2 regions of the Aquipuribacter sp. SD81 genome follow, and region 2 is predicted to be linked to the other one. Evidence: predicted binding sites of a transcription regulator. Region 2 holds the regulator's gene; the other holds the start of a gene.
The links. Region 2 encodes Rex, which represses fermentation and respiration genes when NADH is low (regulators of the CRP and FNR family bind a similar motif). Its sites were predicted from a motif close to CTTGTGAANNNNTTCACAAG; they were not measured.
Positions count from the first base shown of each region.

Region 1 (15,374 bases), on a different contig from region 2:
AGCGCACGCTCGACCTCCTCGACGGCGCCGGTGCCGGCTGGACGGCGTGGACGTGGAACCTGTGGCCCGGCGACGCCCACGTGCTCGTGCAGGACTGGGCGGGCACGCGGCCGACACCCTGGGGAGAGCAGGTGCGGGCGAGGCTGCAGCGCGCGGCGGCGGCCGGGTAGGACCCCGGATCCGTCACCCCGGGTTAGGGTCGAGGAGCAGGGGGTAGTACCCCGTGACGCCGAGTTGCCATCCCGGGACGGGGTCCCCCAGGGTGGAGCGCGGCCTGCACGTCCGGCGACTCACCTGCCCCGCCGGCACGCTGCCCGACCGAACGCCCACCCCCAGGTGTGTCCCTCGACGTCGAGATCACCACTGCTGATCCCGCACGGAGCGACCCCTTGATCGTCTCGACCCTGCTCGTCCTCGTCGCGCTCGCCCTCACCGCCGTCGCCGTCACCACGCTGTGGTGGCAGATGCACGCGTGGTGGCTGCCCGGGCACGACGACCGCGCCCGCTACCCCGCGGCCCAGGACTCCTACCTCGACCTCACGTCGGACCCGCCCGCCCGGCGACCGGTGGTCCGGCACTCCTTCTCGCTGGTCATGCCGTGCCGCGAGGAGGAGGAGCCCGTCATGCGCGCGACGCTCGACGCGCTGCTCGCCCAGTCGCACCCGCACGTCGAGGTCATCATCTCCGTGGGGCACGACGACGACGCGACGGTCGAGACCGCGCACCGGCTCGCCGCGGGCGACGACCGGGTCCGCGTCTCGGTGAACCACGACCCCGTCGGGACCAAGAACAAGCCGAAGCAGCTGAACGACGCGCTGCTCATGTGCCGCAACGAGGTCGTCGGCATCTTCGACGCCGAGTCGCTCGCCGCGCCCGACCTGCTCCTCAACGTCGACCGCGTCCTCACCGAGCGCCACGCGGACGTCGTGCAGGGCGCCGTCCACCTCATGAACTACCGCGACTCGTGGTTCAGCCTGCGCAACTGCATGGAGTACCGGATCTGGTTCCGCAGCCGGCTGCACGGGCACGCGCTGTCCGGCTTCATCCCCCTCGGCGGCAACACCGTCTTCGTCCGCCGCGAGCTCCTGCTCGAGGTCGGCGGCTGGGACGGTGAGTGCCTCGCGGAGGACTGCGACCTCGGGGTGCGGCTGTCCACCCGCGGCCGCCGGATCGAGGTCGCCTACGACCCCACGCTCGTCACGCGCGAGGAGACCCCGGAGCGCATCCCGCAGCTGGTCAAGCAGCGCACCCGCTGGGCGCTCGGCTTCATGCAGGTGCTCGCGAAGGGCGAGTGGAAGCAGCTGCCGACCCGCTCGCGGCGCCTGCACGCGTGGTGGACGCTCGTGCAGCAGCACGCGGTCGCCTTCGCCGGCATCGTCCTGCCGCTCGCCGTCCTCACGGCCTTCCTCGTCGAGGTGCCGCCGCTCGTCGTGCTCGTCACGCTGCTCCCGCTCGTGCCGACGCTCGCGATGCTCGCCTTCGAGGTCCTCATCCTGCGCGAGTGGGACGAGGAGATGGCGCTGGGCGTCCGGTGGCGCGACTACGTCCGCCTCGTGGTCTCGATGCCCTTCTACCAGGTGCTGCTCGGGGTCGCGGTGCTGCGCGCCCTCGTCAAGTACGTGACGGGCGACTTCGCGTGGGAGAAGACCGCGCACGTCGGGTCCCACCTCACGCCGCACGCCGTCGACGACGGCACGGCCCGCGACCGGGTGGAGGTGGCCGCGTGAGCGCCCCCACCCTGGAGCGGGCCCCGGCGCCGACCGCGCCGCTGCTGCCCGCCGACCCGTTCCCGCGCCGCGGGCGCAGGCCGGGACCGGCCGTCCGCGCCGCCGGGGCCGCCCGTCACGCCCGCGCCGGCCGCACGTGGCTGTCGGAGGCCGGGCCCGGTGCGGTCCGTGTCGTCGTCGCGCTCGCGCTGGCGGTCGTCGGGCTGGCCCACTCGGTCAACCTCGCCGGCTGGCCCCGCTTCTCCGACGACGAGGGCACGTACTTCTCCCAGGCGTGGGCCCTGCAGGAGCTCGGCACGCTCGCGCCCTACACGTACTGGTACGACCACCCGCCCGTCGGCTGGCTGCAGCTGGCCGGGCTCACGTGGCTGCCGGACCTGCTGCTGGACGGCGGACCCGCCCTGCTCGCCGGGCGGGCCGTCATGGTCGGCTACGTCGTCGTCTCCACGCTGCTGCTCCTGCTGCTCGCGCGCCGGGTCGGCATGTCGCGCGGCTGGGCGCTCACGACCGCCCTCGTGTGGGCGCTCAACCCGCTCACGCTGTTCTGGGGCCGGCAGGTCCTCCTCGACAACGTCGCGATGCCGTGGCTGCTCGGGGCCTTCGTCCTCGCGCTCAACCGGCGCCGGCACCTCGGGCTGCACATGCTCGCCGGGCTCGCCTTCGGCGTGGCGGTGCTCACCAAGGAGACCGTCCTCGTCCTGGCCCCCGCCCTCCTCCTGGCGGTCTGGCAGGCGTCCTACCCCCGCACGCGGCGCTTCGCCGTGGTCGGGCTGTCGGTGCTGACGGCGCTCACCGGGGCGCTCTACCTCACGTACGCCGCCATCCGCAGCGAGCTCCTGCCGAGCAGCGAGCGGGTGTCGGTGTGGGCGGCCGTGGAGTTCCAGCTGTCCTCGCGGGAGGGCTCCGGCTCGATCCTCGACCCCTCGGGGGCGGACGGGGGCGCCTACGGGACGGTCATGGGCTGGCTCGACCAGGACCCGTACCTGCTGCTGCTCGGCATCGTGCTCGCGCTGCCGGCCCTGCTCGTGCGCCGCCTGCGGCCCGCGGCGCTCGCCGTCCTCATCGCGACCGTCGTCGCGCTGCGCCCGGGCGGCTACCTGCCCGCCATGTACGTGATCGCGGTGCTGCCCTTCTGCGCGCTCGTGCTCGTCGGCCTCGTCGACGTCCTGTGGCAGCGCCTGCGGACCGGCCGGCAGGGGTGGGCGCTCGTCCCGTCGTACCTGCTCGTCGTCACCGTCGCGCTCGTCGCGTGGCAGCCGGTGAGCGACGCGCGCGAGCGGTACCGGGTGGCGTACGCCGCCGACGCCAACGCCGTCCACGCCCGCGCCCTCGAGGCCGTCGAGGCGGAGGTGCCGGCCGACGCGGTCGTCGTCGTCGACAACACGTTCTGGAACGACCTCGTCGACGCCGGCCGCGACCGCGAGGACGTCGTGTGGTTCTACAAGGTCGACTCCGACCCCGCGGTCGCCGAGGAGGTCGTGCCGACGTACGAGAGCATCGACTACCTCGTGTGGTCCCGGGACTCCATGGGCGACATGGCCCCGGTGGTGAAGGAGGCCTACGACAACAGCGAGGTCGTGTGGGCCGGCGGGCAGGGCGTGCGCCGCGTCGAGCTGCGCGACGTCCTCACGCAGGCCGAGATCGCCGACCGTGAGGCCCGCGAGGCCTCCCGGGTGCGGCAGGAGCTCGCGCTCGAGCGGCGTGCCCTCGAGCTGCGGCTCGCCGCCCCCAGCCCCTTCGCCGGCCTGACGAACGGCCAGGTCGACGCCATCCGGGCCGAGTCGGCCGACTACACCCCGGCCCAGCTCGCCGACCGCTACGGCACCACGACCGACGTCGTCACCGACGTGCTGGAGGACGCCCCGTGAGCGCACCCGCCCCCGACCTGACCGTCCTGGTCCCCACGTACAACGAGGGGGGCAACGTCGAGGCCCTCGTCCGACGCCTCTCCGCCGCCGTCGAGCGCCCCGGGACGGCCGAGGTGCTCTTCGTCGACGACTCCACCGACGACACCCCCGACCGGGTCCGCGAGGTGGCCCGGCAGGGCCACCCGCTGCGGGTGCGGCTGCTGCACCGTCCTGCCGGGGAGCGGGTCGGCGGGCTCGCCGGGGCCGTCACCGCCGGGCTGCGCGACAGCCGGGCCGACTTCGTCGTCGTCATGGACGGCGACCTGCAGCACCCGCCGGAGCTCGTCCCCACGCTGCGGCGCGCGGCCGAGGACGCCGACCTCGTCGTCGCCAGCCGCTACACCGGCGACGGCGACGCGGGCGGCCTCGCCGGCTCGTGGCGGCGCAGCGTCTCCGGGGTGAGCACGCTGCTGGCGCGGGCCTGCTTCCCCACCCGCGTCGGCCGGGTGTGCACCGACCCCATGACGGGCTTCTTCTGCCTGCGGCGGGACGCGGTCGACCTCGACCGGCTGCGCCCGCGCGGGTTCAAGATCCTGCTCGAGGTCCTCGCCCGTCACGACCTGCGGGTGCTCGAGCTGCCCTTCGCCTTCGGCACCCGCCACGACGGGGAGAGCAAGGCCTCGTGGCGCAACGGGCTGCACTTCCTCCACCAGCTCGCGAGCCTGCGCATGGGGCGCATGAGCCGGTTCGCGCTCGTCGGCGCCCTCGGCGCGCTCGTCAACCTCGCCGTCATGTGGGGCCTCGTGGCGCTCGCCACGCCGTACGTGGTGGCGGCCGTGGTGGCGGCGGAGGTGAGCATCCTGCACAACTTCCTGCTGTCGGAGCGGTTCGTGTTCCGCGACCTGCGCGACGGCGTGCACCCGTGGTGGTCCCGGGCGCTGCAGTTCCTCGCCTTCAACAACGTGGAGACGGCCCTGCGGCTGCCGGTCCTCGTCGCCCTCGTCTCGTTCACGGCCCTGCACCCGGTCCTCGCCCAGGCGGTGACCATCGCCGTCGCCTTCGTCCTGCGGTTCCTGTTCGTGTCCCGCGTCGTGTACCGCGGCCGTGCGCCGCGGACCGTGCCGGTCGTGCCGGACGGGGTCGCCCCGGACCCCGTCGCCTCCGGTGCGGTGGCGTCGGGCGCCGGGCGCTCGCGTGGTGTCCCCGGCGAGCGCTGAGGCCGGCCGGCCCGGCTCGTTGCCGCGCCGCTCGCTCCTGCGCGGGGCGGCGGCGCTCGCGGCGGTGCCGGTCGTCGGCGTCGCGGCGCTGACGGCGGGGTGCGGGGCCGGCCGGGACGGACGGGTGGGGCTCAACGTCGCGGGCGCGGAGTTCGAGGTCGGCGGGCGCGTCGACCCCGACACGACGTTCGCGCTCCTCGCCGACCGCGGCTACGACCTCGTGCGGCTGCCCTTCCTCTGGGAGTCGGTGCAGCCGGACCTCGGCGGGGCGCTGGACGCGGCGTACGTCGCGGAGCTGCAGGCGGCGGTGCTCCGCTGCACGTCGCGGGGCATGGCGTGCGTGCTCGACGTCCACAACTACGGCCGCTTCCGCGAGCAGCCCGTCGGCTCGCCGCAGGTGCCCCACGCGGCGTTCGCCGACCTGTGGGGCGGGCTCGCCGGTGCCCTCGGCACCGACGAGCGGGTCGAGCTCGGCCTCATGAACGAGCCGCACGACATGCCGGACGGGGCGAGGGGCTGGGAGCGGGCCGCCCAGGCCGCGCTCGACGCGGTGCGGTCGGCCGGCTCGCGCGCGTGGGTGTGGGTCGCGGGGGAGCGGTGGTCCTCGGCCGCGTCGTGGCCGACCACCCACCCGCGGTGGTGGATCGAGGACCCCCTCGACCGCAGCGGCCCCGAGGCGCACTACTACTTCGACGTCGACAACTCCCACCGCGGCACGTACCCCGCGACGTACGCCGACGACGACGCCCGGGCCCGCCGTGACGGCTGGGACTCCCTCGCGGCCAAGGTCGACGCCGAGCTCGGCGGCTTCCTCGCGTGGTGCGGGGAGCAGGACGTGCGCGGGCTGCTGGGCGAGGTCGGCTGGCCCTCCGGCGAGCCGTCGGCCGCGCACCCGGGCGACTGGCCGCTGTGGAACCGGCTGGGGGCCCGGGCCTACGCGCAGGTCCTCGAGGGCGGCGTCGACGTCGCGGGCTGGGCCGCCGGCGAGCGCTGGGGCGAGGACTACGCGTTGTCCGTGTACCTGGGCAGCCCGCAGCGCGAGGCGACTAGCATCGCCCGGGTCGTGGAGCCGGCGCGGCGCTGAGGCGCCGCGCCGGCCGGGGACCGGACGGTCCTCAGCCCGTCGGGGCGAGGACGCCCGCGAGCTCCTCGGACAGGTCGAGGTGCGCGACCGGGTCGGCGACGCCCGCCGCCTCCGCCTCGAGCTCGCGGACGAGGGGGATCACTTCCCGGCCGAAGGCCTCGACCTCCTCGCGCACGTGGAGGAAGCCGAGCAGGAGCAGGTCGACCCCCACGAGCTTGTACGCCAGCGCCCGGCGCGCGACCTGCTCGGGCGTCCCGACGAGGCCGGTGCGGAAGCCGTCGTTGTACTGCACGAGGTCGCGGAACGTGCTGTCGGACCACATGCCCGTGCCGTCCGCGCTGGAGCGCCCGGCCTGCCGGACGGCCTCGCGGAAGCCCTCGACCTTCTCGACGTCGGCGTGCGCGACGACGTCCTCCACCACCTGCCGGGCGGCGGCCGCGCTGTCGCGGACGACGGCGAAGCCGTTGAGCCCGAAGCGCACGCGCCGCCCGGCGGCCGCGGCGTAGCCGCCGACCTGCGCGACCTGCTCCGCGACGCCCTCGGGCGTGCTGCCGTTCATGAAGTACCAGTCGCTCACCCGGCCGGCCATGTGCCGGGCGTCGGTGGAGTTGCCGCCCTGGAAGATCTCGGGCAGCACGTCCGGCTGGGGGCGGAACGTGAGGCCGCGCGTGCGGAAGAAGTCCCCGCGGTAGGTGAAGTCGTCGGTGGTCCACGCGCCGCGCAGCACGTCGATGAACTCCTCCGACTGCCGGTAGCGCTCACCGTGCTCCAGCCACGTAGCGCCCAGCGACACGGCCTCGTCCTTGAACCAGCCGGAGACGACGTTGAGCGCGAGGCGGCCGCCGGTGAGGGACTGCGCGGTCGCCGCCCACTTCGCGAGCACCGTCGGCTGCCAGAAGTAGGGGTGGACCGCGGCGATGACCTTGAGGCGCTCGGTGGCGAGCAGCAGCGCGAGGGAGAACGACGTCGACTCGTGCTGCTCGTCGGCGCCGTAGCTCGCCGCGTAGCGCACCTGGGTGAGCGCGTAGTCGAACCCGGCGGCCTCGGCGGCCCGGGCCGTGTCGACGTTGTACCGCGGGGTGTGGTCGGTGCGCTGGGGCAGCGTCGAGACGACGAGGCCGCCGGAGACGTTGGGCACCCAGTACGCGAAGCGCAGCGGAGCGGGGTGGGTGGGCTGGGGTGTGCTCATGCGACGGCTCCTGAGAGGACGGCGGGGCGGGTGTACGTGCGGTCGTGGTGCACGAGCGGCTCCGGGGCCCGGTCCGCGCCGTCGACGAGGCCGTCGACGCCGTGGACCTCGCCGAGGACGAGCAGCGAGTCACCGGCCTCGACGAGCCGCAGGACGGCGCCCGCGACGCGGGTGACGACCCCGTCGAGGTGCGGCAGTCCGTCCTCCGCCCAGCGCCAGGCGGTGCCGGGTCCGAAGCGGAGCGCGGCGTCGGCGGCGAAGCGCCGGGCGAGGTCCTCCTGGTCGGCGGCGAGCAGGTGGACGGCGAAGCGGCCGGACTGCACGAGCGCGTGCAGGCTCGACGACGTCCGGGCGACGTTGAACGACAGCAGGGGCGGGGCCAGCGAGACGCTGGCGACGGACACGGCGGTGAACCCGACGGGCAGGCCCGCGTGCGCGGTGGTGACCGCCCAGACGCTCGAGGCGTCGGAGCGGAAGGCGCGGCGCAGGTCCACGGCGGGTCCACCCCAGGTGGGGGTGGTCACGTGGTTCTCCTCAGGTGAGGGCGGTCGGCCCGACGGCTCGACCGGGGTGGGTGGGGGCGGTCGCGACGGCGCTCAGGCGCGCGAGGGCCGACAGCGGCCCGAGGCCGTCCGGAGCAGGTCGACGACGCGGCGGCGCACGAGGAGAGGACGGGGACGTGTCACGAGGTGGACCTCCATCGGCCTGGCGGGAGCACCCTCACCCGAGGTTCCGGGGGGTTGCTGCGGCGTCGACGAGCCAGGTCTCTCGGCCGCTCTGGATGGGCGCCACCACTGTGGCGCCGCAGGCGCCGGCTGTCCACCGTCGGGTGCCGTCCGTCCCGCATGCTGGACCAGGGGTCCACCCGTCCGGGCTAGACGACGGTGACCGGTCCGTGCCGATGACCCGTAGGTGCGCCGCTCCCTCCTGCTCCTCGTCGCGTTCACGATCGCGGCGCTGCTGGGGCGCCTCACCGCGACCGACGGGCTCGGCGGGCTGGCCCTCGTGTGGCCGGCGGCCGGCGTCGCGGTCCTGTGGGCGGCCGCGGTGCCGGACGTGCGCACCGGCGTGCGCGACGGCGTGCTCATGGGCGCGGCGACGTTCGCGGTCCACGACGCGACGGGCGTGCCGCTCGCCGACACCGGCTGGTTCGTCGCCGCCAACCTCGTGCACGCCGCGGTCGGTGCGACGCTGCTGGCGGCGTTCGGCGCCCGCCGGCGGCGCCTGGACTCCGCGGCGGTCGGCGGGGCGATCGTGGCGGCGTCGTTCGCGGCCGCGGCGGCCGGCGCGGTCGTGGTGGCCGGGGCGCCGGACTACGTCGGGACGACGACCGGCGCCCTGCTCGTCCTCGTCCGCAACGCCGTCGGCACCGTCCTCGTGCTCGCGGTCGCACGGACCTGGCCCCCCTCGCGCGACGAGCTGGTGCCCGCGCGCCGCCGGGAGGCGCTGCTGCTGCTCCTCGCCACCCTCGGCGGCTACGGCCTCGCCTTCGTCGTCGGCGACGGCCTCAACATCGCCTACTCCGTCGTGCCCCTCACGCTGTGGGCCGCGCTGCGGCTCGGGCGCTTCCTCACCAGCGCCCACCTCGTCCTCACCGGGGTGCTCACGGTCTGGCTGACCGTCGCCGGCTACGGCCCCTTCGCCGCGTCCGGCACCGACCCCGCCACCCGGGTCGTGCTCGCGCAGGGCTTCCTCGCGGTGCTCGCGTGCGTGGCCGTCAGCATCGCCGTGAGCCGCCACGAGCGCGACGACCTGCTCGGCGCCGTCCGGGCGAGCGAGGCGCGCGTGCGGCGCAGCCTCGACACCGCGCTCGCGGGCCACCTGTCGGTGCGGCTGCGTCCCGACGGGCGCACCGCGGTCATCGGCAGCGCCAACCCCGCGACGGCCGTGCTGCTGCGGCGGCCGGTCGCCGACCTCCTCGGCGCGGACTGGCTGACGCTGCTCGAGCCGTCGCACGCCGCGGAGGTGACGGCCGGGCTGGTGTCGGTCGCCGAGGGCCGCGACCCGTCCTGGCAGGGCACCGCCGAGGTCGTGCTGCCGGACGGGGCACCGCGGTGGGTGCAGCTGCTCGTGGGCCCCGACCTGGTCGGCGAGGCGGGCCACGACGTGCACGGCGCGCGCCTGACGGTGCAGATGCTCGACGCCACCGACCGCGTCGACGTCGAGCGGCGGCTCACGCTGCTCGCCCTCCACGACGACCTGACGGGCCTGCCGAACCGGACCCTGCTGCTGGACCGGCTCGACCAGCAGCTCGCCGCGTCGGGGCGCGACGGCACGGCCGTCGGCCTCCTGTTCCTCGACCTCGACCGCTTCAAGGCGGTCAACGACACCCACGGGCACGCGACCGGCGACGAGCTGCTCGTGCTCGTCGCGCAGCGGCTCCTGGCCTCGGTGCGTCCGCTCGACACCGTGGCGCGGCTCGGTGGCGACGAGTTCGTCGTGTGCTGCCCGGGCCTGGCGTCCGTCGAGGCCGGTCTGGCCGTGGCCGACCGGCTGCTGGAGGTCATGGCGGAGCCGCTGGTCGTGGGCGGGGAGGCCCTCGACGTCGGGGTCAGCGGCGGCCTCACGCTCTCCGGCCCGGGTGAGGACGCGCGCGGCCTGCTCGAGCGCGCCGACGCCGCCATGTACCGCGCGAAGCGGTCGGGGCGGGGCCGCATCACGACCGAGGCCGTGCCGTCGTCCGTGCCGTCGTCCGCGCCGCTGGCGGTCGCCCGCAGCGCGTGAGGCCTCAGCCGCCGAGCGCGTCGCGCATGGGGACGAGCTTCGCCGTCGACTCGGCGAGCTCGGCCGCCGGGTCCGACCCCTCGACGATGCCGCAGCCGGCGAAGAGCCGGACCTCGTGGGCGTCCTCGGCGACGCGCCCGCACCGCAGGGCGATGCCCCACTCGCCGTCGCCGGAGGCGTCGAGCCAGCCCACCGGCCCCGCGTAGCGACCCCGGTCCATGCCCTCCAGCTCCGTGATGAGGTCGGCCGCCGCCTCGGTCGGGGTGCCGCACACCGCCGCGGAGGGGTGCAGGGCCGCCGCGAGGCGGAGGCTCGAGGCGCCGTCGCGCAGCACCCCCGTCACGTCCGTCGCGAGGTGCATGACGTTGGCCAGGTGCAGCACGTACGGCGACTCCGGCACGTTGGTGCCGGCGCAGAACGGCGCGAGCGCCTCCACGACGCTGCGGACGGCGTACTCGTGCTCGCCGAGGTCCTTGCTGGAGCGCGCGAGCGACGCGGCGAGCGCGAGGTCGTGCTCGTCGTCGCCGCTGCGGCGGATGGTCCCGGCGAGCACCCTCGACGCGACGAGCCCGACCTGCGTGCGGACCAGCACCTCGGGGGTCGCGCCGACCAGCCCGGCGACGTGGAACGTCCACGTGGCCGGGTAGGCGCCCGCGAGGCGGCCGAGCACCGCCCGGACGTCCAGCGGCGCCTCGGCCCGGGCCAGCAGGTCGCGCGCGAGGACGACCTTGTCCAGCGCGCCGTCGGCGATGCGCCGGACCGCCTCGGCGACCAGCAGCTCCCACGCGGTGCTCGTCACCGACCCGTCGGCGAAGGACACGCCCGTGGGTGCGGGGGGCTCCGCCTGCGGGCGCGGGGTGCGGTGCGGACCGGGCAGCACGGCGTCGACGGCCGTCGCGCCGGCAGGCGCGACCGTCGTGCGGGTGACCCACCACCGGCCGTCCCGGTGCCCGACGACCGTCTCGGGCACGACGAGCACGCTCGCCTCGGCGGAGGTGCCGGCGAAGGCGAAGGACCCGAACGCGACCGGTCCCGTCCCGCGGCCGCGGACCTCGTCCCGGACGACGGCGCCGGCGAGCAGGCCGCGCCAGCGGCGCTCGGCCTCGCCGAAGCGGTCGGGCCCGCGCGTCTCGAGCCGGGCCGCCTCGCCCCACCCGACGAGACCCTCGCCGCGGCGCACCCACGCGAGCGGCTCGCCGACCCGCGCCGGGTCGGGCAGCAGCGACAGCAGCGGTCCGGGGTCGTCGACCTCGACGGTGCGGGACACGAGCCGCCGGGACGCCGACGGCGGGTGCTGCGGGGTCGGCAGGGGGGCGGACATGGTGCTCCCAGGGTAGGTCCGCCCCCGGGGGCCCCGCGCACCGCACCTACGCTGGACGGGTGGTGCAGCGTGCGGACCTCGACAAGCGCCCGGTCGACGTCTCGTCGATGTTCGACGGCGTCGCGGAGCGGTACGACCTCACGAACACGCTGCTGTCCCTCGGCTCGGACCGGCGGTGGCGCCGCCTCGTCACGCGCGCCCTCGACCTGCGCCGCGGCGACCGCGTGCTCGACCTGGCGGCCGGGACCGGCACCTCGACGGAGCCCTTCGCCGACCTCGGGGCCCGGGCCGTGGCGTGCGACTTCTCCCTCGGCATGCTCCACGTCGGCCGCCGCCGCCGCCCCGACCTGCCGTTCCTCGCCGGCGACGCGACGCGCCTGCCCTTCGCCGACGCGACGTTCGACGCCGTCACGATCTCCTTCGGGCTGCGCAACGTCGTGGACCCCGACGCGGGCCTGCGCGAGCTGCTCCGTGTCACCCGGCCCGGCGGGCGGCTCGTGGTGTGCGAGTTCTCCCACCCCACGTGGTCGCCGTTCCGGCACGTGTACGACCGGTACCTGCTGAGCGTCCTGCCCGCGGTCGCGCGGCGGGCCTCGTCCAACCCCGAGGCCTACGACTACCTCGCGGAGTCCATCCAGGCGTGGCCGGACCAGGCGGCGCTCGCCGAGCGGCTCCGGGCCGCCGGCTGGGACCGGGTGACGTGGCAGGACGCGAGCGGCGGCATCGTCGCGCTGCACTCCGCCGTCCGGCCGGGCTGAGCCGCCGTGGTCGAGGCACAGGTGTGCGCCCGGTGCGGGGCCGACTTCACCTCCTCGCGGCCACGGGCGTGGTGCTCGCAGGCGTGCGCGCGCGGTGCGTGGGCGGACACGCACCCCAACGTGCCGGTGCGCCGACCGGGACGGCACCGTGGCCACGCCGACCAGCTGCGTCCCGAGGAGCAGGGTCGAGGAGGGCAGGACGCGTAGGTGCGGGGGAGCGGGGCGGCGACCGTCGGTGCGGCGACGTACGCTGGTGCCTTCGGCTTGTGAAGCCGTGCACAAAGCCTCGAGCCCAGCCCCGTGGAGGTGGCCAGCGTGAGCAGCGAGCCCGGAGGAGTCCCCGCCGAGGCGGACGTCGTCGTCGTCGGGGCGGGCCCCGCGGGCTCGACCGTCGCGGCGTACCTCGCGCGCGCCGGCCTCGACGTCGTGCTGCTGGAGAAGACGTCCTTCCCGCGCGAGAAGGTGTGCGGCGACGGCCTCACCCCGCGCGGGGTGAAGGAGCTCGTCGCCCTCGGCGTCCCCCACCGCGAGGAGGACGGCTGGATCCGCAACAAGGGCCTGCGGATCATCGGCGGCGGCCAGCGCCTGGAGCTCGAGTGGCCAGAGCTCACCGGCGTGCCGTCGTACGGCCTCGTCCGGCCCCGGGCCGACCTCGACGAGGTGCTGGCGCGCACCGCCGAGCGCGACGGGGCCCGGCTGCTGGAGCGCACGAGCGCGACTGCGCCGGTCCTCGACGCCACCGGGACCATCACGGGCGTCGAGTGGGCGCGTCACGACGAGCGCGGGCGGCGCACGGGCGAGACCGGGACGCTGCGGGCCGGCCTCGTGGTCGCGGCGGACGGCAACTCCAGCCGGCTCAGCCTCGCCATGGGCATCGCCAAGCGCGAGGACCGTCCGCTCGGCGTCGCCGTCCGCACGTACTTCACGAGCCCCCGCACCGACGACGACTTCCTCGAGTCGTGGCTGGAGCTGTGGGACGGCCCGCCCGGGCAGAGCACCCTGCTGCCCGGCTACGGCTGGGTGTTCGGCGTCGGTGACGGCACGAGCAACGTCGGGCTCGGCATCCTCAGCAGCTCCAGCGCCTTCGGCAACGTCGACTACAAGGAGCTGCTGCACCGCTGGGTCGCCACCATGCCGGCGGACTGGGGCTTCACGCCGGAGAACCAGGTCGGCCCCGTCCGCGGCGCCGCCCTGCCGATGGGCTTCAACCGCACCCCGCACTACAGCCGGGGGCTGCTGCTCGTCGGCGACGCCGGCGGCATGGTCAACCCGTTCAACGGCGAGGGCATCGCCTACGCGATGGCCTCCAGCCGCATCGCGGCGGGCGTCGTCGCGGAGGCGATGGCGGCGCCGGGCCTGCAGCGCGAGCGCGCGCTGCGCGCCTACCCGAAGGCGGTCGAGGCGGAGATGGGCGACTACTACGCCCTCGGCCGGGTCTTCGTGAAGATCATCGGCAACCCGTGGGTCATGCGGACGGCGACGCGCTACGGCCTGCCGCGCCCCCTCCTCATGCAGTTCGTGCTCAAGCTCCTCGCCAACCTCTACGAGGACCGCGGCGGCGACGGCGTCGACCGGGTCATCCAGACCATGGAGCGGCTGTCGCCGGTCGCCTCGAGGATCGCGTGAGGGGCGCACGGGAGCCGGGTCACGGTTGCATTTCGTCAGCCGTGGATGACCTAAACGTGCAGGTAGACGGCCTGCACCCGCGTCCCGGCGCGGCTGCGCCCGCCCCTAGGATGACGCCGACCCTGCGAGTGCAGACCCGCCCCGCCGCGGGCGGGCCCCGACGAGGAGCAGTCCTGTGAGCCCCTACCTCCCGCTGGTGATCATGCTGGCGATCGGAGCCGGCTTCGCCGCGTTCTCGGTCATCGCCACCTCGCTCACGGGGCCGGCGCGCTACAACCGCGCGAAGCTCGAGGCCTACGAGTGCGGGATCGAGCCCTCGCCGCAGGCCGTGGGCGGCGGCAAGGTGCCCGTGAAGTTCTACCTGATCGCGATGCTCTTCATCGTGTTCGACATCGAGACGGTGTTCCTCGTCCCGTGGGCCATCGCCTTCAACCAGCTCGGCCTGTTCGCCCTCGTCCAGGTGCTGCTCTTCGTCGGCGCGATCCTCATCGCGTACGCCTACGTGTGGCGCCGCGGCGGGCTCGAGTGGGACTGACGGCCGGCCGCACCACCCGCTGACCGCTCGACCACGGCACAGCACAGCACAGCACGGCACGAACCGACTCTCCGACAGGAGCGCACAATGGGAATCGAGGAGAAGCTCCCCGCAGGGATCCTCCTGGGGCAGGTGGAGCAGCTCGTCGGCCTCGTCCGAAAGGCCTCCGTGTGGCCGGCGACGTTCGGCCTCGCCTGCTGCGCCATCGAGATGATGGCCGTGGGCGGGCCGAAGTACGACATCGCGCGCTTCGGCATGGAGCGCTTCAGCGCCTCGCCGCGCCAGGCCGACCTCATGATCGTCGCCGGCCGGGTCAGCCAGAAGATGGCCCCGGTCGTGCGCCAGGTCTACGACCAGATGCCCAACCCCAAGTGGGTCATCGCGATGGGTGTCTGCGCCTCCTCCGGCGGCATGTTCAACAACTACGCGATCGTCCAGGGCGTCGACCACATCGTGCCGGTCGACGTGTACCTGCCCGGCTGCCCGCCGCGCCCCGAGATGCTGCTCGACGCGATCCTCAAGCTCCACGAGCAGATCAAGGGCGAGAAGATGGGCGCCCACCGCGTCAAGGCGGACGCCGAGGCCGAGGAGCGCGCGCTCGCCGCCACCCCGACCATCGAGATGAAGGGCCTGCTGCGGTGAGCCCCCGCGAGGACGACGGCACGCCCGAGGACACGACCGGCACCCCCGGCGAGGGCGACGAGGCGGCGGCGCAGGGCCCCGACGGTGCGCCCGCGGGCGGCACCAACCCCTCCGGCGCCGACGACGTCACGACCGAGGAGGTCGAGGACGAGGCGCTCGACCCGGCGACCAAGCTGTCGACCGACCCCGCGGTCGAGGAGGCCACCGAGGCGGCCGACGACCCGGGCCCCGACCCCGAGGGCGCCGGTCCGACCGGGCCGACGACGCGGCCCACCGGGGCGACCACCGGCGGCGGCACCGGCGGCACGAGCACGGCAGGCGACGCCGACCCGGCCGTCGTGGCGCGCGACCTCGCGACCGCGCCCGAGGTCGCCTCCTCGACGCCGGTCACCACGCGCCACGGCATGTTCGGCGTGTGGGGGCCCGGCGACACCTCCGGCTACTCCGGGCTCGTCACCACCTCGATGGTGGCGCTGCCGGCGCAGCGGCCCTACGGCGGCTGGTTCGACGAGCTCGCCGACCACCTGACCGACTCCCTGGCCGACGCGGGCCTCGGGTTCGACGGCCCGGGCGGCGCGGTCGAGAAGGTCGTCGTCGAGCACGGCGAGATCACGCTGCACGTGCGTCGTGAGCACCTCGTCGAGGTGTGCCGCCGCCTGCGCGACGAGCCCGACCTCCGCTTCGAGCTGAGCCTGGGCGTGTCG
Region 1 is NZ_JBBAYJ010000009.1:37,964-53,337, forward strand. It holds gene WAA21_RS07075 (glycoside hydrolase family 5 protein) at 1-170, shown strand, start outside; gene WAA21_RS07080 (glycosyltransferase) at 390-1,727, shown strand; gene WAA21_RS07085 (DUF2079 domain-containing protein) at 1,724-3,595, shown strand; gene WAA21_RS07090 (GtrA family protein) at 3,592-4,791, shown strand; gene WAA21_RS07095 (glycoside hydrolase family 5 protein) at 4,772-5,875, shown strand; gene sfnG (dimethylsulfone monooxygenase SfnG) at 5,907-7,064, opposite strand; gene WAA21_RS07105 (flavin reductase family protein) at 7,061-7,588, opposite strand; SAM riboswitch class I at 7,759-7,852, opposite strand; gene WAA21_RS07110 (diguanylate cyclase domain-containing protein) at 7,977-9,788, shown strand; gene WAA21_RS07115 (isochorismate synthase) at 9,793-11,109, opposite strand; gene WAA21_RS07120 (demethylmenaquinone methyltransferase) at 11,172-11,867, shown strand; gene WAA21_RS07125 (geranylgeranyl reductase family protein) at 12,183-13,493, shown strand; gene WAA21_RS07130 (NADH-quinone oxidoreductase subunit A) at 13,669-14,028, shown strand; gene WAA21_RS07135 (NuoB/complex I 20 kDa subunit family protein) at 14,116-14,670, shown strand; gene WAA21_RS07140 (NADH-quinone oxidoreductase subunit C) at 15,009-15,374, shown strand, end outside.
Region 1: WAA21_RS07125 (geranylgeranyl reductase family protein) is a predicted target of Rex. The motif match lies at 12,131-12,150, and genes of this name have one in related genera.

Region 2 (15,374 bases):
GCCCGCCGCCGGCTCGCGGTAGCCGACACCCACGAGACGGTCGCCCTCGAAGCGGAACGACGTGAGCGAGGCGAGCGCGCACTCGCGGCGGCGCGGGTCGTGCCAGTGCCGCCGCCCGGTGGCCGACGACCGGGCGGTCCAGATCGGCAGCTGGTGGGACACGCACACGACCTCGTGCCCGCGGGCGGAGTCCCGCGCCGCCACCACGGCGGCGTGCATGCGCGCGGAGATCGCGCGGTACGACTCGCCCCACGAGGGGCGGAACGGGTTCCACAGCAGGTGCCAGTAGCGCGGGCTCCGCAGCAGCCCGCCGCCGGGACCGAGGACGAGGCCCTCGAAGCGGTTGCCCGCCTCGATGAGGCGCTCGTCGGTCGACACGTCGACGCCGAGCATGGCGGCGAGCGGCGCCGCGGTCTCCTGCGCCCGCTGCAGCGGCGAGGACACGACGGCGACGACGTCGCCGCGGCCGAGGTCCTCGGCGACCGCCTGCGCCATGCGCTGCCCGCGCTCCGACAGCCGGAACCCCTCAAGCCGGCCGTAGAGCACGCCCTCGGGGTTGTGCACCTCGCCGTGGCGCAGCAGGTGGACGGTCGTGCGCTCGCTCACGCGGTGCTCGCCTCCCGCGCCCCGGCCAGGGCCTCGGCCGCGGCCCGCGCGCCGGCGGGCAGGGCCGCGAGGACCTGCTCGACGGCCTCGTCGTCGTGCGAGGCGGACACGAACCACGCCTCGAAGGCCGACGGCGGCAGGTGGACGCCACGGCGCAGCATCGCGTGGAAGAAGGCGGCGAAGGCCTCCTGGCTCTGCGTGCGCGCGGCGTCGTAGTCGTGCACCCCGGCCTCGCGCACGGCGTCGTCGGGGGCGAGGAACACGCTGAACATGCTGCCCGCGTGCTGCACGACGTGCGGCACGCCCTCGGCCGCCAGCGCCTCGCCCGCCGCGCGCGACAGCGTGCGGGACACCTCGTCGACGCGGGCGTAGACCGCGTCGTCGGCGAGACGGAGGGTCGTGAGGCCGGCCGCGACCGCGACGGGGTTCCCGCTCAGCGTGCCCGCCTGGTAGACGGGCCCGAGGGGGGCGAGGTGGGCCATGAGGTCCGCGCGGCCGCCGAACGCCGCGGCGGGGAACCCCCCGCCCATGACCTTGCCGAAGGTGAAGAGGTCGGGCGCAGGCAGCGTGTCGCCGCCCGCGCGGGCCCGCTCCTGCTCGAGGCCGTGCCAGCCCGCCGGGGAGACGCGGAAGCCCGTCATCACCTCGTCGTAGACGAGCAGGGCCCCGTGCGCGGCCGTCACCTCGCGCAGCAGCGCCGCGAAGCCGGGCTGCGGCGGGACGACGCCCATGTTGCCGGCGGCCGCCTCGGTGATGACGCACGCGACGCGGTCGCCGTGCTCGGCGAAGACCGCCCGCAGCGCGTCCGGGTCGTTGTACGGCAGCACGAGCGTGTCGGCGGCCGCGGCCCCGGTGATGCCGGGGCTGCTCGGCAGCCCGAAGGTCGCGAGGCCGGAGCCCGCCTGCGCGAGGAGCGCGTCGACGTGGCCGTGGTAGTGCCCCGCGAACTTCACGACGAGCGGGCGCCCGGTGGCGCCGCGGGCCAGGCGCACCGCGCTCATGGTCGCCTCGGTGCCGCTGCTGACGAGGCGCACCTGCTCGACGGCCGGCACGCGCCGCACGATCTCCTCCGCGAGGGCCGTCTCGCCCTCGGTGGGCGTGCCGTAGGAGAAGCCCCGGCCCGCGGCGTCCCGGACGGCGGCGACCACCTCGGGGTGGGCGTGGCCGAGCAGCATCGGGCCCCAGGAGCACAGCAGGTCGACGTAGCGGTTGCCGTCGACGTCGGTGAGCCACGGACCGGCGGCCGAGGCGACGACGCGCGGGGTGCCGCCGACGGCGCGGAACGCGCGCACCGGGGAGTTGACCCCGCCCGGCACGAGCGCCCTCGCCCGCTCGATGACGGCCGCCGAGCGGTCGGTGACGGGCTCGGGGACGGCCGCGCCCGGGTCCGGGGCCGCCGCGGCGGCGGGCCGGGCGGTCGTGGTCGTCGGGGTGGCCTCGTGCGTCACGCCCCCATCGTCTCAAGAGGCGGCGGGTGCTCCCGGACCGGGGATCAGCGGGCGCCGTCGTCGCGCAGGCGAGCGGTCAGGGACCGCATGACCCGCCCGAGCGCGAGCAGGTCCTCCCGCGACAGCGGGTCGACGAGCAGCCGGCGCACGCTCTCGACGTGGTGGGGCGCGGCCGCGACGAGGGTGTCGAACCCGGCGTCGGTGAGCGTGCAGCGCACGCCGCGGCGGTCCTCCTCGCACGGCTCACGGCGGACCAGCCCGCGCGCCTCCATGCGGGAGACGGTGTGGGTGAGCCGGGACCGGGAGTGCAGCACGAGCCCGGCGAGCTCGCTCATGCGCAGCGAGCGGCCGTCGGTCTCCGACAGGTGCACGAGGATGTCGTACTCGCTGAGGGTGAGACCGTGCGGCGCGAGGTCGCGCCCGATGGCGTCCTCGAGGAGGGTCGTCCCCTCCAGCCAGGCGCGCCACGCCGCCTGCTGCTCCCCGTCCAGCCACCGCACCCCGGTCACGGACGGTGATCCTAGCCGCTGACCTGCGGGGCGCTCACGGTGACAGCCGGCGGGCGACGTCGAGCGCGGCGTACGTGAGCACGACGTCGGCGCCCGCGCGGCGGATCGCGAGCAGGCTCTCGAGCATCGCGCGGTCGCCGTCGAGCCACCCGTTCGCCGCCGCCGCGGCGACCATCGCGTACTCCCCGGACACCTGGTAAGCGGCGACCGGCACGGGGCTCGCGTCGGCCACGCGGCGCAGCACGTCGAGGTAGGGCAGGGCGGGCTTCACCATGACGAGGTCGGCGCCCTCGGCGAGGTCGTGCGCGAGCTCGACGAGCGCCTCGCGGTCGTTGCCGGGGTCCTGCTGGTACGTCGCGCGGTCGCCGACGAGCGTCGACTCGACGGCGTCGCGGAACGGCCCGTAGTACGCCGAGGCGTACTTGGCCGCGTAGGCGAGCACGCCCACGTCGGTGCGGCCGGCCGCATCAAGGGCCCGTCGGACGGCGCCGACCTGGCCGTCCATCATGCCGCTGGTGCCGAGCAGGTGCGCCCCGGCGGCCGCCTGCGCGAGGGCCGCCGCGGCGTACCGCTCGAGCGTGGCGTCGTTGTCGACGCGCCCGGCGTCGTCGAGCACGCCGCAGTGCCCGTGGTCGGTGAACTCGTCGAGGCACAGGTCGGCCATGAGGACGGTCTCGTCGCCCACGGCGTCGGCGAGGTCCGCGAGCGCGACGTTGAGGACGCCGTCGGGGTCGTCGAGCCCGCTGCCGCTCGCGTCGCGCACCTCGGGGACGCCGAACACCATGAGCCCGCCGACCCCCGCGGCCACGGCCTCGCGGGCGAGGGCCACGAGCGAGGCGCGCGAGTGCTGGAGCACGCCGGGCAGGCTCGCGACCGGCCGCGGCTCGTCGAGCCCCTCCCGCACGAACACGGGCAGGACGAGGTCGGCGGGGTGCAGCCGGGTGCCCGCGACGAGCCGCCGCATCGCCGGGGTCCCGCGCAGCCGGCGGGGCCGGCCGACGGGGAACCCCGCGACGGCGCCGGAGGGCCGCCCGCCCGCCCCGGGAACCGGGACGCTCACGCGCGGCGCTCCGTCACCGAGCCCGTCACCGAGCCCGTCACCGAGCCCGGCGCCGGGCCGCCGGGGTGCGCTGCGAGGGTCGCGCCCACTCCTGCCCGTCGGCCTCGGCCGCGGCCCGGAGCGCCGCGCCGTGCTCCGCGAGCGCGTCGACCAGCGAGGCGACCTCCGCCACGGGCGACAGCACGTCGACCCGCAGGCCGTGCTCCTCGGCGGTCGCGGCCGTGCGCGGGCCGATGCACGCGATGACGGTCGCCGTGTGCGGCTTGCCGGCGATGCCGACGAGGTTGCGCACCGTCGAGCTCGACGTGAAGAGCACGGCGTCGAAGCCGCCGGTCTTGATCGCCTCGCGGACCGGCGCGGGCGGCGGCGCGGCCCGGACCGTCCGGTACGCCGTGACGTCGTCGACCTCCCAGCCCATCTGCTGCAGGCCCGCGACGAGGGTGTCGGTCGCGATGTCGGCGCGCGGGAGCAGGACCCGGTCGATCGGGTCGAGCTGGGCGTCGTAGGCCGGCCACACCTCGAGCAGCCCCTTCGCGGACTGCTCGCCCGTCGGCACGAGGTCCGGCTCCAGGCCCCAGTCGCGCAGGGCGTCGGCGGTGACCCCGCCTACCGCGGCGATCCGCAGGCCCGAGAACGAACGGGCGTCCAGGCCCAGCGCCTCCAGGTGCTCCCGGACCGCGCGCACGGCGTTGACGCTCGTGAAGCCGACCCACTCGTAGCGCCCGGTGACGAGGCCGCGCACGGCCTTGTCCATCTGCTGCGGGGTGCGGGGCGGCTCCACGGAGATCGTCGGGACGACGACGGCCTCCGCGCCCAGCTCGCGCAGGTGCGCGACGACCGGCTCGGACTGGTGCTTCGTGCGGGGCACGAGCACGCGCCAGCCGAACAGCGGCCGGGTCTCGAACCACGACATGACGGCACGCTGCCGCACGGCCTCGCCGAGCACGAGGGTGACGGGCTCGCCGAGGTCGGCGAGCAGGTCGCCCACCTTCGCCAGCGGCGCCTCGAGGCTGCGCTGGCGCACGGTCGTGGGGCAGGAGACGGCGACGGCGGGGGTGTCGCTGTCCCAGCCCGCCCCGACGAGCGCGGTCGCGGTCGCCGCTAGGGCGTCGCGCGGGCCGACCGCGACGACGGTCGTGCCGCCCGGGCGCGGCAGGTCGCCGTGGTCGCCGGCCTCGCCGTCGCGGACGTCGAGCAGGTGCACGTGGCCCGTGCCGGGCGGCGCGAGCGGCACGCCCGCGTAGGCCGGGGCGGCGACCGCGGCGCTGATGCCGGGCACGACCTCGACCTCGGCCCCGGCGGCGCGCGCGGCGGCGAGCTCGGCCGACACCGCCGAGAAGGTCGTGCTGTCGCCCCGGACGAGCCGGACGACGCGACGACCGGGCGTGGCCGCGGAGGCGACCGTGCGGGCGCGTGCGGCGCGGGCGAGCTCGCCCTCCTCGCCGGTGTCGAGGCGCACGACCTCGACCTCCGGCGCCGCGGCCCGGGCGAGCACCGGCTCGGGGTCGGGCAGGTCGGTGAGGACGACGTCGGCCTGCCGGAGCAGGTCGACTGCGCGCAGCGTGAGGAGGCCGGGGTCGCCGGGGCCGGCCCCGACGAAGGCGACGTGCGCGGGCGCGTCGGGTCGACGCGGCCGCACCGAGGGGCCGTCCTCGTCGCGGACCGCGGAGGCGGTGCCGCTGGGGACGGAGGGTCCGGGGGCGCGCGTGCGGGTGGTCATCGCAGGCTCTCCTCGTGCTGGGGCTGGGTGGTGCGGGCGGTGGTGCTCCCCCCGCCGCGGGCGGCGAGGAGCCGCCGGCCGGCGCGCTCCCCCACCTCCGCGGCGTCGGTGGCGGCCGCGGTCTCGCGGACGCGGAGCACGTCGTCGGCGAGCGGGCCCTCGCCGGTCGCGGCCCCCTCCAGGACGAGGGCGTCGCCCTCGACGCGGGCGAGCGCCCCGACGGGGGCCGAGCAGCCGGTGTCGAGCACCGCGAGCAGGCGGCGCTCCGCGGTCGTGGCGGCGCGGGTCGGGGGGTGGTCCAGGGCGGCTCGGAGCCGCGCGGCGAGCGGGTCGCCCTCGCGGCACTCGACGGCGAGGGCGCCCTGGCCGGGCGCGGGCAGCATGTCGGCGGGGTCGAGGACGGTCAGGACGCGCCCGGGACCGCTCGTGACGCCGAGCCGGCGCAGGCCCGCCGCGGCGAGCACCACGCCGTCGAGGTCGGCGCCGACGCGGGCGAGCCGGGTGTCGACGTTGCCGCGGACGTCGACGACCTCGACCGTCCGGCCACGCCGGGCGAGCGCCGCGCGCAGCATGGCGGCGCGGCGCGGCGAGCCCGTCCCGACCCTCGCGCCGTCGGGCAGGACGGCGAGCGGGTCGGCGAGGGGGTCGGCGAGGGGGTCGGCAGCGTCCCCGGCAGGGCCGGGGAGCGTGACGAGGACGTCGCGCGGGTCCTCGCGCTCGGGCACGGCGGCCAGGTCGACGCCGGGTGCGGGCGCGGTCGGCAGGTCCTTGAGCGAGTGGACGGCGACGTCGACCTCGCCGGCGAGCAGGGCCTCCCGCAGCGCCGACACGAAGACACCGACCCCTCCGGTCGCCTGCGCGAGCTCGGCGAGGGGCGCCGCGGAGCGGTCGCCCTCGGTGCTCACCGTCACGAGCACGGTCTGCTCGCCCGTGGCCGCCGACACGGCGTCGGCGACGAGGGAGGACTGGGTGCGGGCGAGCGCGCTCGCCCGGGTACCGACGCGGATCACGCGGGCCCCCCGTCGCGGCGGGCGGAGGCGACGGGCTCGAGGCTGTCGCTGACGGTCAGGCCGAACAGCGTGCGCAGCGCCTCTGCGTAGGAGCTGCCGTCGGGGTGCGCCGCGAGCTCCTTCATCCGCACGGTCGGGGTGTGCAGCACCTTGTCGACGACACGGCGCACGGTGCGCTCCACCTCGGCCGCGACCTCGGGATCCAGGGCGCCCAGCCGGCCGCGGAGCCGCTCGAGCTCGGCCTCGACGACCGCGTCGGCCTGGGAGCGCAGCGCGACGACGGTCGGCGTGACGCGGGCCGCGTGCGACTCCGCGCGCCACAGCTCGACCTCCTCGGCCACGACGGCGCGCGCACGGGCGACCTCTCCGCTCGCGTCGCCCTGGCCCGCGAGGGCGTGCGCGAGGCCCTCGAGGTCGACGAGGTGGACCTCGGCGGCGCCCGGGCCGGCCGAGAAGCCGCCGGGCCCGGCCGGCTCCACGTCGCGGGGCAGGGCGAGGTCGACGAGCACGAGGGGGCGCCCGGCCCGCTCGGCCGTGGCCGCGCGGACGGCGTCGGCGGCGACCACGTGGCCCACGGACCCGGTGCACGACACGACGACGTCGGCCTCGCGCAGGACCGTCGGCAGGGCCGACAGGTCCGCGACGACGCCGTCCACCCCCGCCGCGAGCCGCTCCGCGCGCTCGCGCGAGCGGTTGAGCACGGTGACCCCGCGCGCCCCGGAGCGCGACAGCGTGGCGGCCACGAGGCCGGCCATGCCGCCGGCGCCGACGACGGCGACGCGGGCGGCCGCGAGCGGGCCGACCACGGCTACGGCGCGCTCGAGCGACTCCTGGACCATGCGGTTGCCGAGCCGCTCGAGACCGGTCTCGCTGCGGGCGCGCCGGCCGACGCGCAGCGCGCGCTCGACGACGGCGGCGAGGCGTCCGCCGGCCCAGCCCTCGGCCCGGGCCCGGGCGTAGGCGGCACGCACCTGGCCGAGCACCTGCGCCTCGCCGACCGCCATGGAGTCCAGCCCCGCGACGACCTGGAACGTGTGCTCCACCGCGGCCGTGTCGTAGTGGGCGTACATGTGCTCGACGATGTCGCTCACCGCGACGCCGCTGCCGGCCGACAGCGCGGCGGACACGGCCGCGACGCCGTTGTGGAACCGGTCGACGTCGACGTACACCTCGACGCGGTTGCACGTCGCGAGGACCATCGCCTCGTTGACGTACGGCTGCGCGAGGGCGGCGCGGGTGACGGCGTCCGCGTCGGCGGTCGCCGCCGCGAGCCGCTCCAGCTGGGGCAGCGGGGCGGTGCGGTGGCTCGCCCCCACGACGAGGAGGGTCACCGGGCCGCCTCCGTCCCGGTCGGCGCGGTCGCGGCGCCGCCGCGGGCGTCCGGTCCCCGGCCGGCGAGGCGCGCGGCGGGCCGGACGACGGCGGGCACGTCGTCGAGGACGTCGCTGCGCTTGCGCTGCTCGTGGAAGCCGAGGATCTGCAGCTCGCTCGACAGGTCGACGGCGCGGACCGTCACGCCCGCGGGCACGCGGACCGTGCCGCCCGCGAAGCAGAGGATGCTCGTGACCCCGGCGGCGACGAGGAGGTCGCACGCGCTCTGCGCGGCCGCGGCGGGCGTCGCGACGACGGCGATGCGCACGCCGCGCTCGCGCACGAGCGCGGCGGCGGTGTCGACGTGGTGCACGGTGCGCCCGTTGACGACGGTGCCGACGACGGCGGGGTCGGCGTCGAAGAGCGCGGCGATGCTGAGGCCGCGGCTGGAGAAGCCGCCGTAGTGGGCGAGCGCGCGACCGAGGTTGCCGACCCCGACGATCGCGACGGGCCAGTCGTGCTCGAGGCCGAGGACGCCCGACATCTCGTGCACGAGCGTGGCGACGTCGTAGCCGACGCCGCGCGTGCCGTAGGAGCCGAGGTGCGACAGGTCCTTGCGGAGCATGGCGGCCGAGACGTGGACGGTCTCCGCGAGCTCCTGGCTCGACACCGTCGTGACGCCGGCGTCGGCGAGGCCGTGCAGGGCCTGCAGGTACGTCGGCAGCCGGCCGACGGTCGCCTCGGGCACGCCCGCGGCAGGGGCGGTGGTGCTGCCCGCGACCGGCGGCGACCCGGCGTCCGCCCCAGCTTCGCTGCGGCGGTGCTCGCGGACGTCGGCGCGGGGAAGGCGCAGACGCTTCAGCGGCACGTGTCCCTCCTCGGTGACCCCGTCATGTTACGTGCTTGTGACGACAGGCACAAAGTCGCGACGGTGGAGAGCCGCAGGTCAGGGCCGGTGTGACCCGCCCCACGCCCACGGCGCTCCCCGGACCGGCCGGCCGCCGGGCTCACCACGTGAGCCGGCGGTCGCCCGCCAGCCGGCGGCGCAGCCGGTCGGGGTCGACGCGCAGCGCCTCCACCACCTGCCCGTCGACCTCGACGACGGGGATGCGGTCCCAGTACGCCGCCTCCAGGGCCGGGTCGTCGAGGATCGACACCTCGGTGAGCACCGCGCCCGCGCGGCGGCACTCCCGCTCCACGACGACGCGGGCCTCCTCGCACAGGTGGCAGCCGGGCCGCGTCAGCAGCCGCACCCGGGGGGCGGGCGCGGCGGCGCGGCCGCGGAGGCGGTCGAGCAGTCCCACGCCTAGCCCAGGAAGACCGAGCGCCGCTGCACGAGCAGGGCGTACAGCGTCTGCTGGACGACCTCGCGCACGCGGTCGGTGATCTCGAAGACGACCATCGGGTCGTCGGCCGCGCCGGGGTCGAGCTCGTCGGTGGGCACGGGCTCGCCGAACTCGATGAGCCACTTGCTCGGCAGCGGCACGAGGCCGAGCGGGCCCAGCCACGGCCACGTGGGCGTGACGGGCCAGAACGGCGTGCCGAACAGCCGCGCGAGCGGGCGCACGTCGGCGAGCATCGGGTGTACCTCCTCGGCCCCGACGATGCTGACGGGCACGATCGGCACCTGGGTGCGGATCGCGGCCGACACGAAGCCGCCGCGCCCGAAGCGCTGGAGGCGGTAGCGGTCACGGTAGAGCTTGCCGACCCCCTTGAACCCCTCGGGCCACACCCCGACGAGCTGCCCGGCGGTGAGGAGGCGCTCGGCGTCGCTGCTGGCGGCCAGGGTCGCGCCCATCCGGCGGGCGACGTCGCCGACGACGGGCGTGGCGAACACGAGGTCCGCGCCGAGCATGCGGAGGAACCGGTCGCCCGTGGCCTCGTGGACCGCGACCTGCGTCATGAGGGCGTCCCACGCGAGCGTGCCGGAGTGGTTGCCGACCAGCAGCGCGCCGCGGTCGGCGGGGATGTGGTGCGCGCCGCGGACCTCCACGCGGAACCAGTGCCGGTACAGCGGCCGCAGCACGGCGAGCAGCACGCGCTCGGTGAGCTCGGGGTCGAAGCCGAACTCGTCGACGGCGTAGTCGCCCTCGAGCCGGCGCCGGACGAGCTCGACGGCGTCGACGAGCAGCTCGCCGACGCCCGTGAGGTCGAGCGTGTCCGGCTCCTGGGGTGCGTCGGGGACCGGGTCGGCGGGCGAGGTCACGGGCTCGGGGACGGCCTGCTGGACCGCCGGGTCCGCCGGGTCCTTCGCGACGGCCGGGTCCGTCGGGTCCACCGGGCCCGCCGGGCCCGCCGGGTCCGCCGGGTCGGTCGGGTCCGCGTCTCGCACGACCGTCAGCCGCGGGGGGCCGCCGAGCCGCTCGACGACCTCCAGGCCCGCCTCCTCGCCGTAGCGCTCCACGCGCAGCCCGAGCCCGGGGTCGTCGAGCAGGGGCGTGCCGCTGCGTCGCCGACGGGCGCGCTCCGCCGCGGCGCGGTCGGCGGCGCGGTCGAGCGGGCTCCGTCGGGCTCCGCCGTCCCCCGGCGGCGTCCCGGGCGTCACGCGTGCCCCGGTCCGCGGCCGGCACCGGCGCGCACCGTGTCGCGCACGGCCGTGCGGACCTCCTCGGCGACGAGGTCGACGGCCGGTCGGTAGCCGCGCAGCCCGTGCGAGCGGCAGAAGTCCTCGAAGGCCTCGCGGGAGGAGCGCCGAGGCACGAACCCGAGCTCCTCGCGGCAGCGCGTCGTGTCGAGGACGCGGCCGTACCCGAGGAGCCGGAGGTCCTCCACCGTCACCTCGGCCGCCCCGGTGCGGGTGAGCCAGCGCCCGGCGGTCCCCGCGAGCGCCTCCGGAACGCCGACGACGGGACGCCCCGCGAGCGCCGCGGCCTGGCACGTCGTGACCACGCCGTCGCCGGCGACGTTGACCGCCCCGGTGACGGTACGGCCGGGGCCGGGCCCGCCGTCCCCGCCGACCGTGGCGCGCACCATCGCCTCGACCGCGTCCTCCTCGTGCACGAACTGCAGCCGGCCGTCGTGCCCGAGCAGGGTCGGCACGGCGGGCAGCGAGAAGACGCGCGACAGCGGCGTCTCCAGCCCGGGGCCGACGATGCTCGCGAAGCGCAGCAGCGTGACGGCGACGTCGGGGCGGCGCCGGGTCAGCCCCCGCACGTAGCCCTCCACCTCGAGGCAGTCCTTCGCCCAGCCCGTGCGCGGCGGCGAGGCGGCGACGGACTCCTCGGTGAACATCGCCGGGTCCGCCGGGCCCGCGCCGTAGACGCCGGAGGTCGACTTCACGACGAGCCGCCGCACCCCCGGCGCCTTCTGGCAGGCCGCGAGCAGCTGCATCGTGCCGATGACGTTGATCTCCTTCATCGGCACCCGGCCACCCGCGGAGCGCGGGGTGGCGATGACGTTCATGTGGACGACGGTGTCCACGCCCTCGTCCTGCAGCAGCCGGCCGACGGCCGGGCTGCGGATGTCCGCACGCACGAACGCCGCCCCGCCCAGGTCGACCTGGGGCGGGACGACGTCGAGTCCCACGACCCGTGGGCGGGTCGGGTGCGCGGCGAGCGCGGCCGCGACCTCGCCCCCGAGGTACCTGGACACCCCGGTGACGAGGACGACTCGCGCGGCCACGGGATGCCCGGCCGGTGCTACTTCTTGTTGCGGCGCTGGTGGCGCGTGCGGCGCAGCAGCTTGCGGTGCTTCTTCTTCGCCATGCGCTTGCGGCGCTTCTTGATGACAGAGCCCACGAGGGTCCTTCCGGTTCGGGTCGGGTCGTCGGTGGCGCTGGGTGCGGGGCCGACCCTGGGGCCGCGCGCGCCGGGCGCGGTGCGCCCGTGGTCCGGCCCCCAGGCTACCTCTCAGGCGGAGTCGGTCAGACCCGCGCGCAGGTAGTCGTCGACGGCGTGCACGGGGACCCGGAACGAGCGGCCCACCCGGACCGCCGACAGCTCGCCGCCGTGGACCAGGCGGTACACCGTCATCTTCGACACGCGCATGCGGGCGGCGACCTCGGACACCGTGAGGAACTGGACCTCGCTGAGCGGGGCCGGCCGCCCGGCGGCGCTGCGCAGCGGTCGTGGGGCGGAGCCGTCGGACATGGTCCCTCCGTAGCCGGTCGTACCGCCCCGTCGGCCGGCGGACCGGGGCGTCCTCGCGCGCGGCGGGAGCGGATGATCACACGGTAGGGGCTGGTGGGACCGGTGGGAAGCCGGTGGGCGCCGGGCCGGCCGGCTCCGCCGGCGACGCGGTGCGGGTCAGTCGAACCAGGGGTCGAGGCCGAGGAGCGGGAAGACGGCCTTCCGCGTGGCCATGACGGCCTGGTCGACCGGGTCGGCGGGGTCGAAGCCGGACTCCCACGTGTCGAAGGTCGGGTCGGCCCCGTCCGTCATGCGACGGGGCCCGGGCTGCCCGACGAGCTGCTCGACGTGCTCCAGCCAGCCGGCGGGGACCGGGGTCGTCGGCTCGACCGGACGGTGCGCGGCGACCCCGACCAGGTGCGCCCAGGCCCGGGGCACGACGTCGACGAGCTCGTAGCCGCCGCCGCCGAAGGCGAGCCACCGACCGTCGGTCACCTCGTGCGCGAGGTCGTGCAGGAGCGCGGCGGCGGCCCGCTGCCCGTCGACCGAGACGCGCAGGTGCGCGAGCGGGTCCAGGACGTGCGTGTCGCAGCCGTGCTGGGTGACGAGCACCTGCGGCCGCACCTCCCGCACGACGGGCCGCGCGACGGCGTGGATCGCCCGCAGCCAGCCCGCGTCGCCCGTGCCGGCCGGCAGCGCGACGTTGACCGCGGTGCCCTCGGCGCCCGGTCCGCCGACGTCGGTGGGGTACCCGGTGCCCGGGAACAGGGTCCGGCCGGACTCGTGGACGGACACCGTCGTGACGCGGGGGTCGTCCCAGAACACCGACTCGGTGCCGTCGCCGTGGTGCACGTCGGTGTCGACGTAGACGACCCGCTCCACGCCGCCGTCCAGCAGCGCCTGGATCGCGCCCGCGCAGTCGTTGTAGACGCAGAAGCCGGACGCGGCGTCGGCGGAGGCGTGGTGCAGGCCGCCGGCGAAGTTGACGCCGTGGTCGACCTCCCCGGCGAGCAGGGCGCGCGCGAGCCCGACCGACCCCGCGAACACCCGGGCGGCGCTGTCGTGCATGCCGGCGAAGGCGGGCGTGTCCGTCGTCCCGATGCCGTGACCGACCACGGCGCGGGGGTCGGCCGACGCCGCGCGCACGGCCGCCACGAGGCCGTGGGTGTGCACGGTCCGCAGCAGCTCGTCGGTGGCGACGGGGGCGTCGACCACCTCCACGTGCTCCAGCAGCCCGAGGTCGCGGCAGAGCAGGGCCGTGAGGGCGATCCGCACCGGGGCGAGCGGGTGCCCGGGACCGAAGTCGTAGCGGACGAAGTCGTCGTCCCAGACCACGCGCGTGCGGCGGGGAGGTCGCGACGACATGGCGACACGCTAGCCCCGCCCGTCGTGGCCGTAGGCCGACCGACCGCCCGCCACCGCGGCCGCGGGCCGGGCGGTGTCCCAGGTTGCTCACAGGACGGTGCACCATGGTGTACGGCGGGTCGCCCACCCGGGCCCCGCGAGACCCGTCCCACGACCGCCCCGACGCCGTCCGTCCGGCGGCCCACCACGAGGAGCACCGGTGCCCAGAGCCACCTCCGACGACCGGCAGGCCCGCCTGGCCAAGATGCAGGCCGCACAGCGCAGCTCCGAGCGGCGTCGCTCGCTGCTCGTGGTCGGTGTCGCCGCCCTGGTGTCGCTGCTGCTCATCGGGGTCGTCGTCGGCGTCATCGTGCAGTCCCAGGGCGAGCGCAGCGCGGTCGAGCGTGCGGCCGCCGAGGACATCGACGGCGTCGAGGAGTTCGACGAGCAGGACCGCAACCACGTGCAGACCCCGGTCGAGTACGCGGTGACCCCGCCGGTCGGCGGCGACCACACGCCCGACTGGCAGACGTGCGGCTTCTACGACACGCCGATCACGACCGAGCCCGGCGTGCACTCCCTCGAGCACGGTGCCGTGTGGGTCACCTACGACCCGGAGCTGCCCGCCGAGCAGGTCGCGGTCCTGGAGGACCTCGCGGAGCGCAACGCGTTCCTCCTCGTGTCCCCGTGGGCGGACGGCGCGGAGCTGCCGAGCCCCGTCGTGGCCAGCTCCTGGCAGCGTCAGCTCGCGCTCGACAGCGCCGAGGACGAGCGCCTCGAGGTCTTCATCGCGAAGTACATGCAGAACGAGGAGCTCACGCCCGAGCTCGGCGCGGCCTGCAGCGGCGGGAGGATGGCCTGAGCACCGACCGGGCCGCCGGCGGCGGAGGACGGCTCCTCGCCCGTCCGGCCGCCACGGCGCTCGCGGTCGTGGGCGCGGCCCTTCTCGTGGTGGTGGGCCTGCTCGGCGGGGTCGCGCTCGCCGGGCCGGCTGCCGCGGCGGCCCCGGCCGAGGACTCCGTCGAGGCGGGGTTCGCGCGCGACATGTCCGTGCACCACGGGCAGGCCGTCGAGATGTCCGTCCTGGTGCGCGACCGCTCCGACGCCGACGACCTGCGCCAGGTCGCGCTCGACATCGTCCTCACCCAGCAGAACCAGCAGGGCCAGATGCTCGGCTGGCTCACGACGTGGGGCCTGGCCCCCGCCTCGACCGTGCCGGTCATGGCGTGGATGGGCGACGAGCCGTTCTCGGGGTCGATGAGCGGCATGGACATGGCCGGGCACAGCGAGGACGACGGCGAGGGCGGCGAGGGCGGCGGCAACCCGATGCTCGCGATGGGCATGGCGAGCAGCGACGAGATGCAGGCCCTCGCCGACGCCGACGGCGTCGAGGCGGAGCGCATCTGGGCCCAGCTCATGATCGAGCACCACCTCGGCGGCATCGCGATGGCCGAGGAGGCCGCGGAGCGGGCCGAGGAGCCGCAGGTCCGGCGCCTCGCGGAGGGCATGGTCGCGGGGCAGACGGCGGAGCTGACGACGCTCCAGCGCTTCCTCGACGAGCGCGGCGGCCCGGTCGACCTCGCGGCGGGGTGAGCCCGGCGTAGCCTGTGCGCCCGTGGGACTGACCTTCGTGGCCGCACCGTCGCAGCGACCCGACCGGCGACGGGGGGTCCGCTGATGGGCGGCAAGCTGCACTCCGACGCGGTGCTCGTCGTCGGGCTCGGGCGCTTCGGCGCCGCCGCCGCGGACGCCCTGCACCGGCTGGGCCACGAGGTGCTCGCGGTCGAGCGCAACCCCGAGCTCGTGCAGGAGTGGTCGGGCCGGCTCACGCACGTCGTCGAGGCGGACGCCACCAACCTGGAGGCGCTCAAGCAGATCGGTGCCGGCCAGTTCCCCATCGCCGTCGTCGGCATCGGGACCTCGATCGAGGCGAGCGTGCTGTCCACGCTCAACCTCGTCGACCTCAAGGTCGACCAGATCTGGGCCAAGGCGATCTCGCAGGCCCACGGCACGATCCTCGAGCGCCTCGCCACCGAGGGCGAGGTCGAGCGGGTCGACGGCACCACGGACAACCTCGACGAGATCGCCCGGCGCTCGCGCGAGGCCCGCCAGCGCGGCGTCCCGCGTCGCACGGGCAGCCGCGTGACGGTCGTGTTCCCCGAGGCGACGATGGGCGAGCGGACGGCTCACCTCGTGACCGGCAAGCTGCTCGACTACATCGAGTTCGACGACGGCTTCGCCATCGTCAAGATGGCGCCGCCCCGGGAGACGCACAACTTCACCCTCGACGAGGCCGGGG
Region 2 is NZ_JBBAYJ010000031.1:1,952-17,325, forward strand. It holds gene WAA21_RS15905 (histidine phosphatase family protein) at 1-606, opposite strand, end outside; gene hemL (glutamate-1-semialdehyde 2,1-aminomutase) at 603-1,943, opposite strand; gene WAA21_RS15915 (MarR family winged helix-turn-helix transcriptional regulator) at 2,099-2,563, opposite strand; gene hemB (porphobilinogen synthase) at 2,598-3,527, opposite strand; gene WAA21_RS15925 (uroporphyrinogen-III synthase) at 3,661-5,343, opposite strand; gene hemC (hydroxymethylbilane synthase) at 5,340-6,353, opposite strand; gene WAA21_RS15935 (glutamyl-tRNA reductase) at 6,350-7,684, opposite strand; gene WAA21_RS15940 (redox-sensing transcriptional repressor Rex) at 7,681-8,532, opposite strand; gene WAA21_RS15945 (glutaredoxin family protein) at 8,672-8,968, opposite strand; gene WAA21_RS15950 (lysophospholipid acyltransferase family protein) at 8,971-10,209, opposite strand; gene WAA21_RS15955 (NAD-dependent epimerase/dehydratase family protein) at 10,206-11,285, opposite strand; gene WAA21_RS15960 (30S ribosomal protein bS22) at 11,303-11,401, opposite strand; gene WAA21_RS15965 (helix-turn-helix domain-containing protein) at 11,513-11,752, opposite strand; gene WAA21_RS15970 (acetoin utilization protein AcuC) at 11,909-13,096, opposite strand; gene WAA21_RS15975 (DUF3105 domain-containing protein) at 13,296-13,937, shown strand; gene WAA21_RS15980 (DUF305 domain-containing protein) at 14,006-14,668, shown strand; gene WAA21_RS15985 (potassium channel family protein) at 14,753-15,374, shown strand, end outside.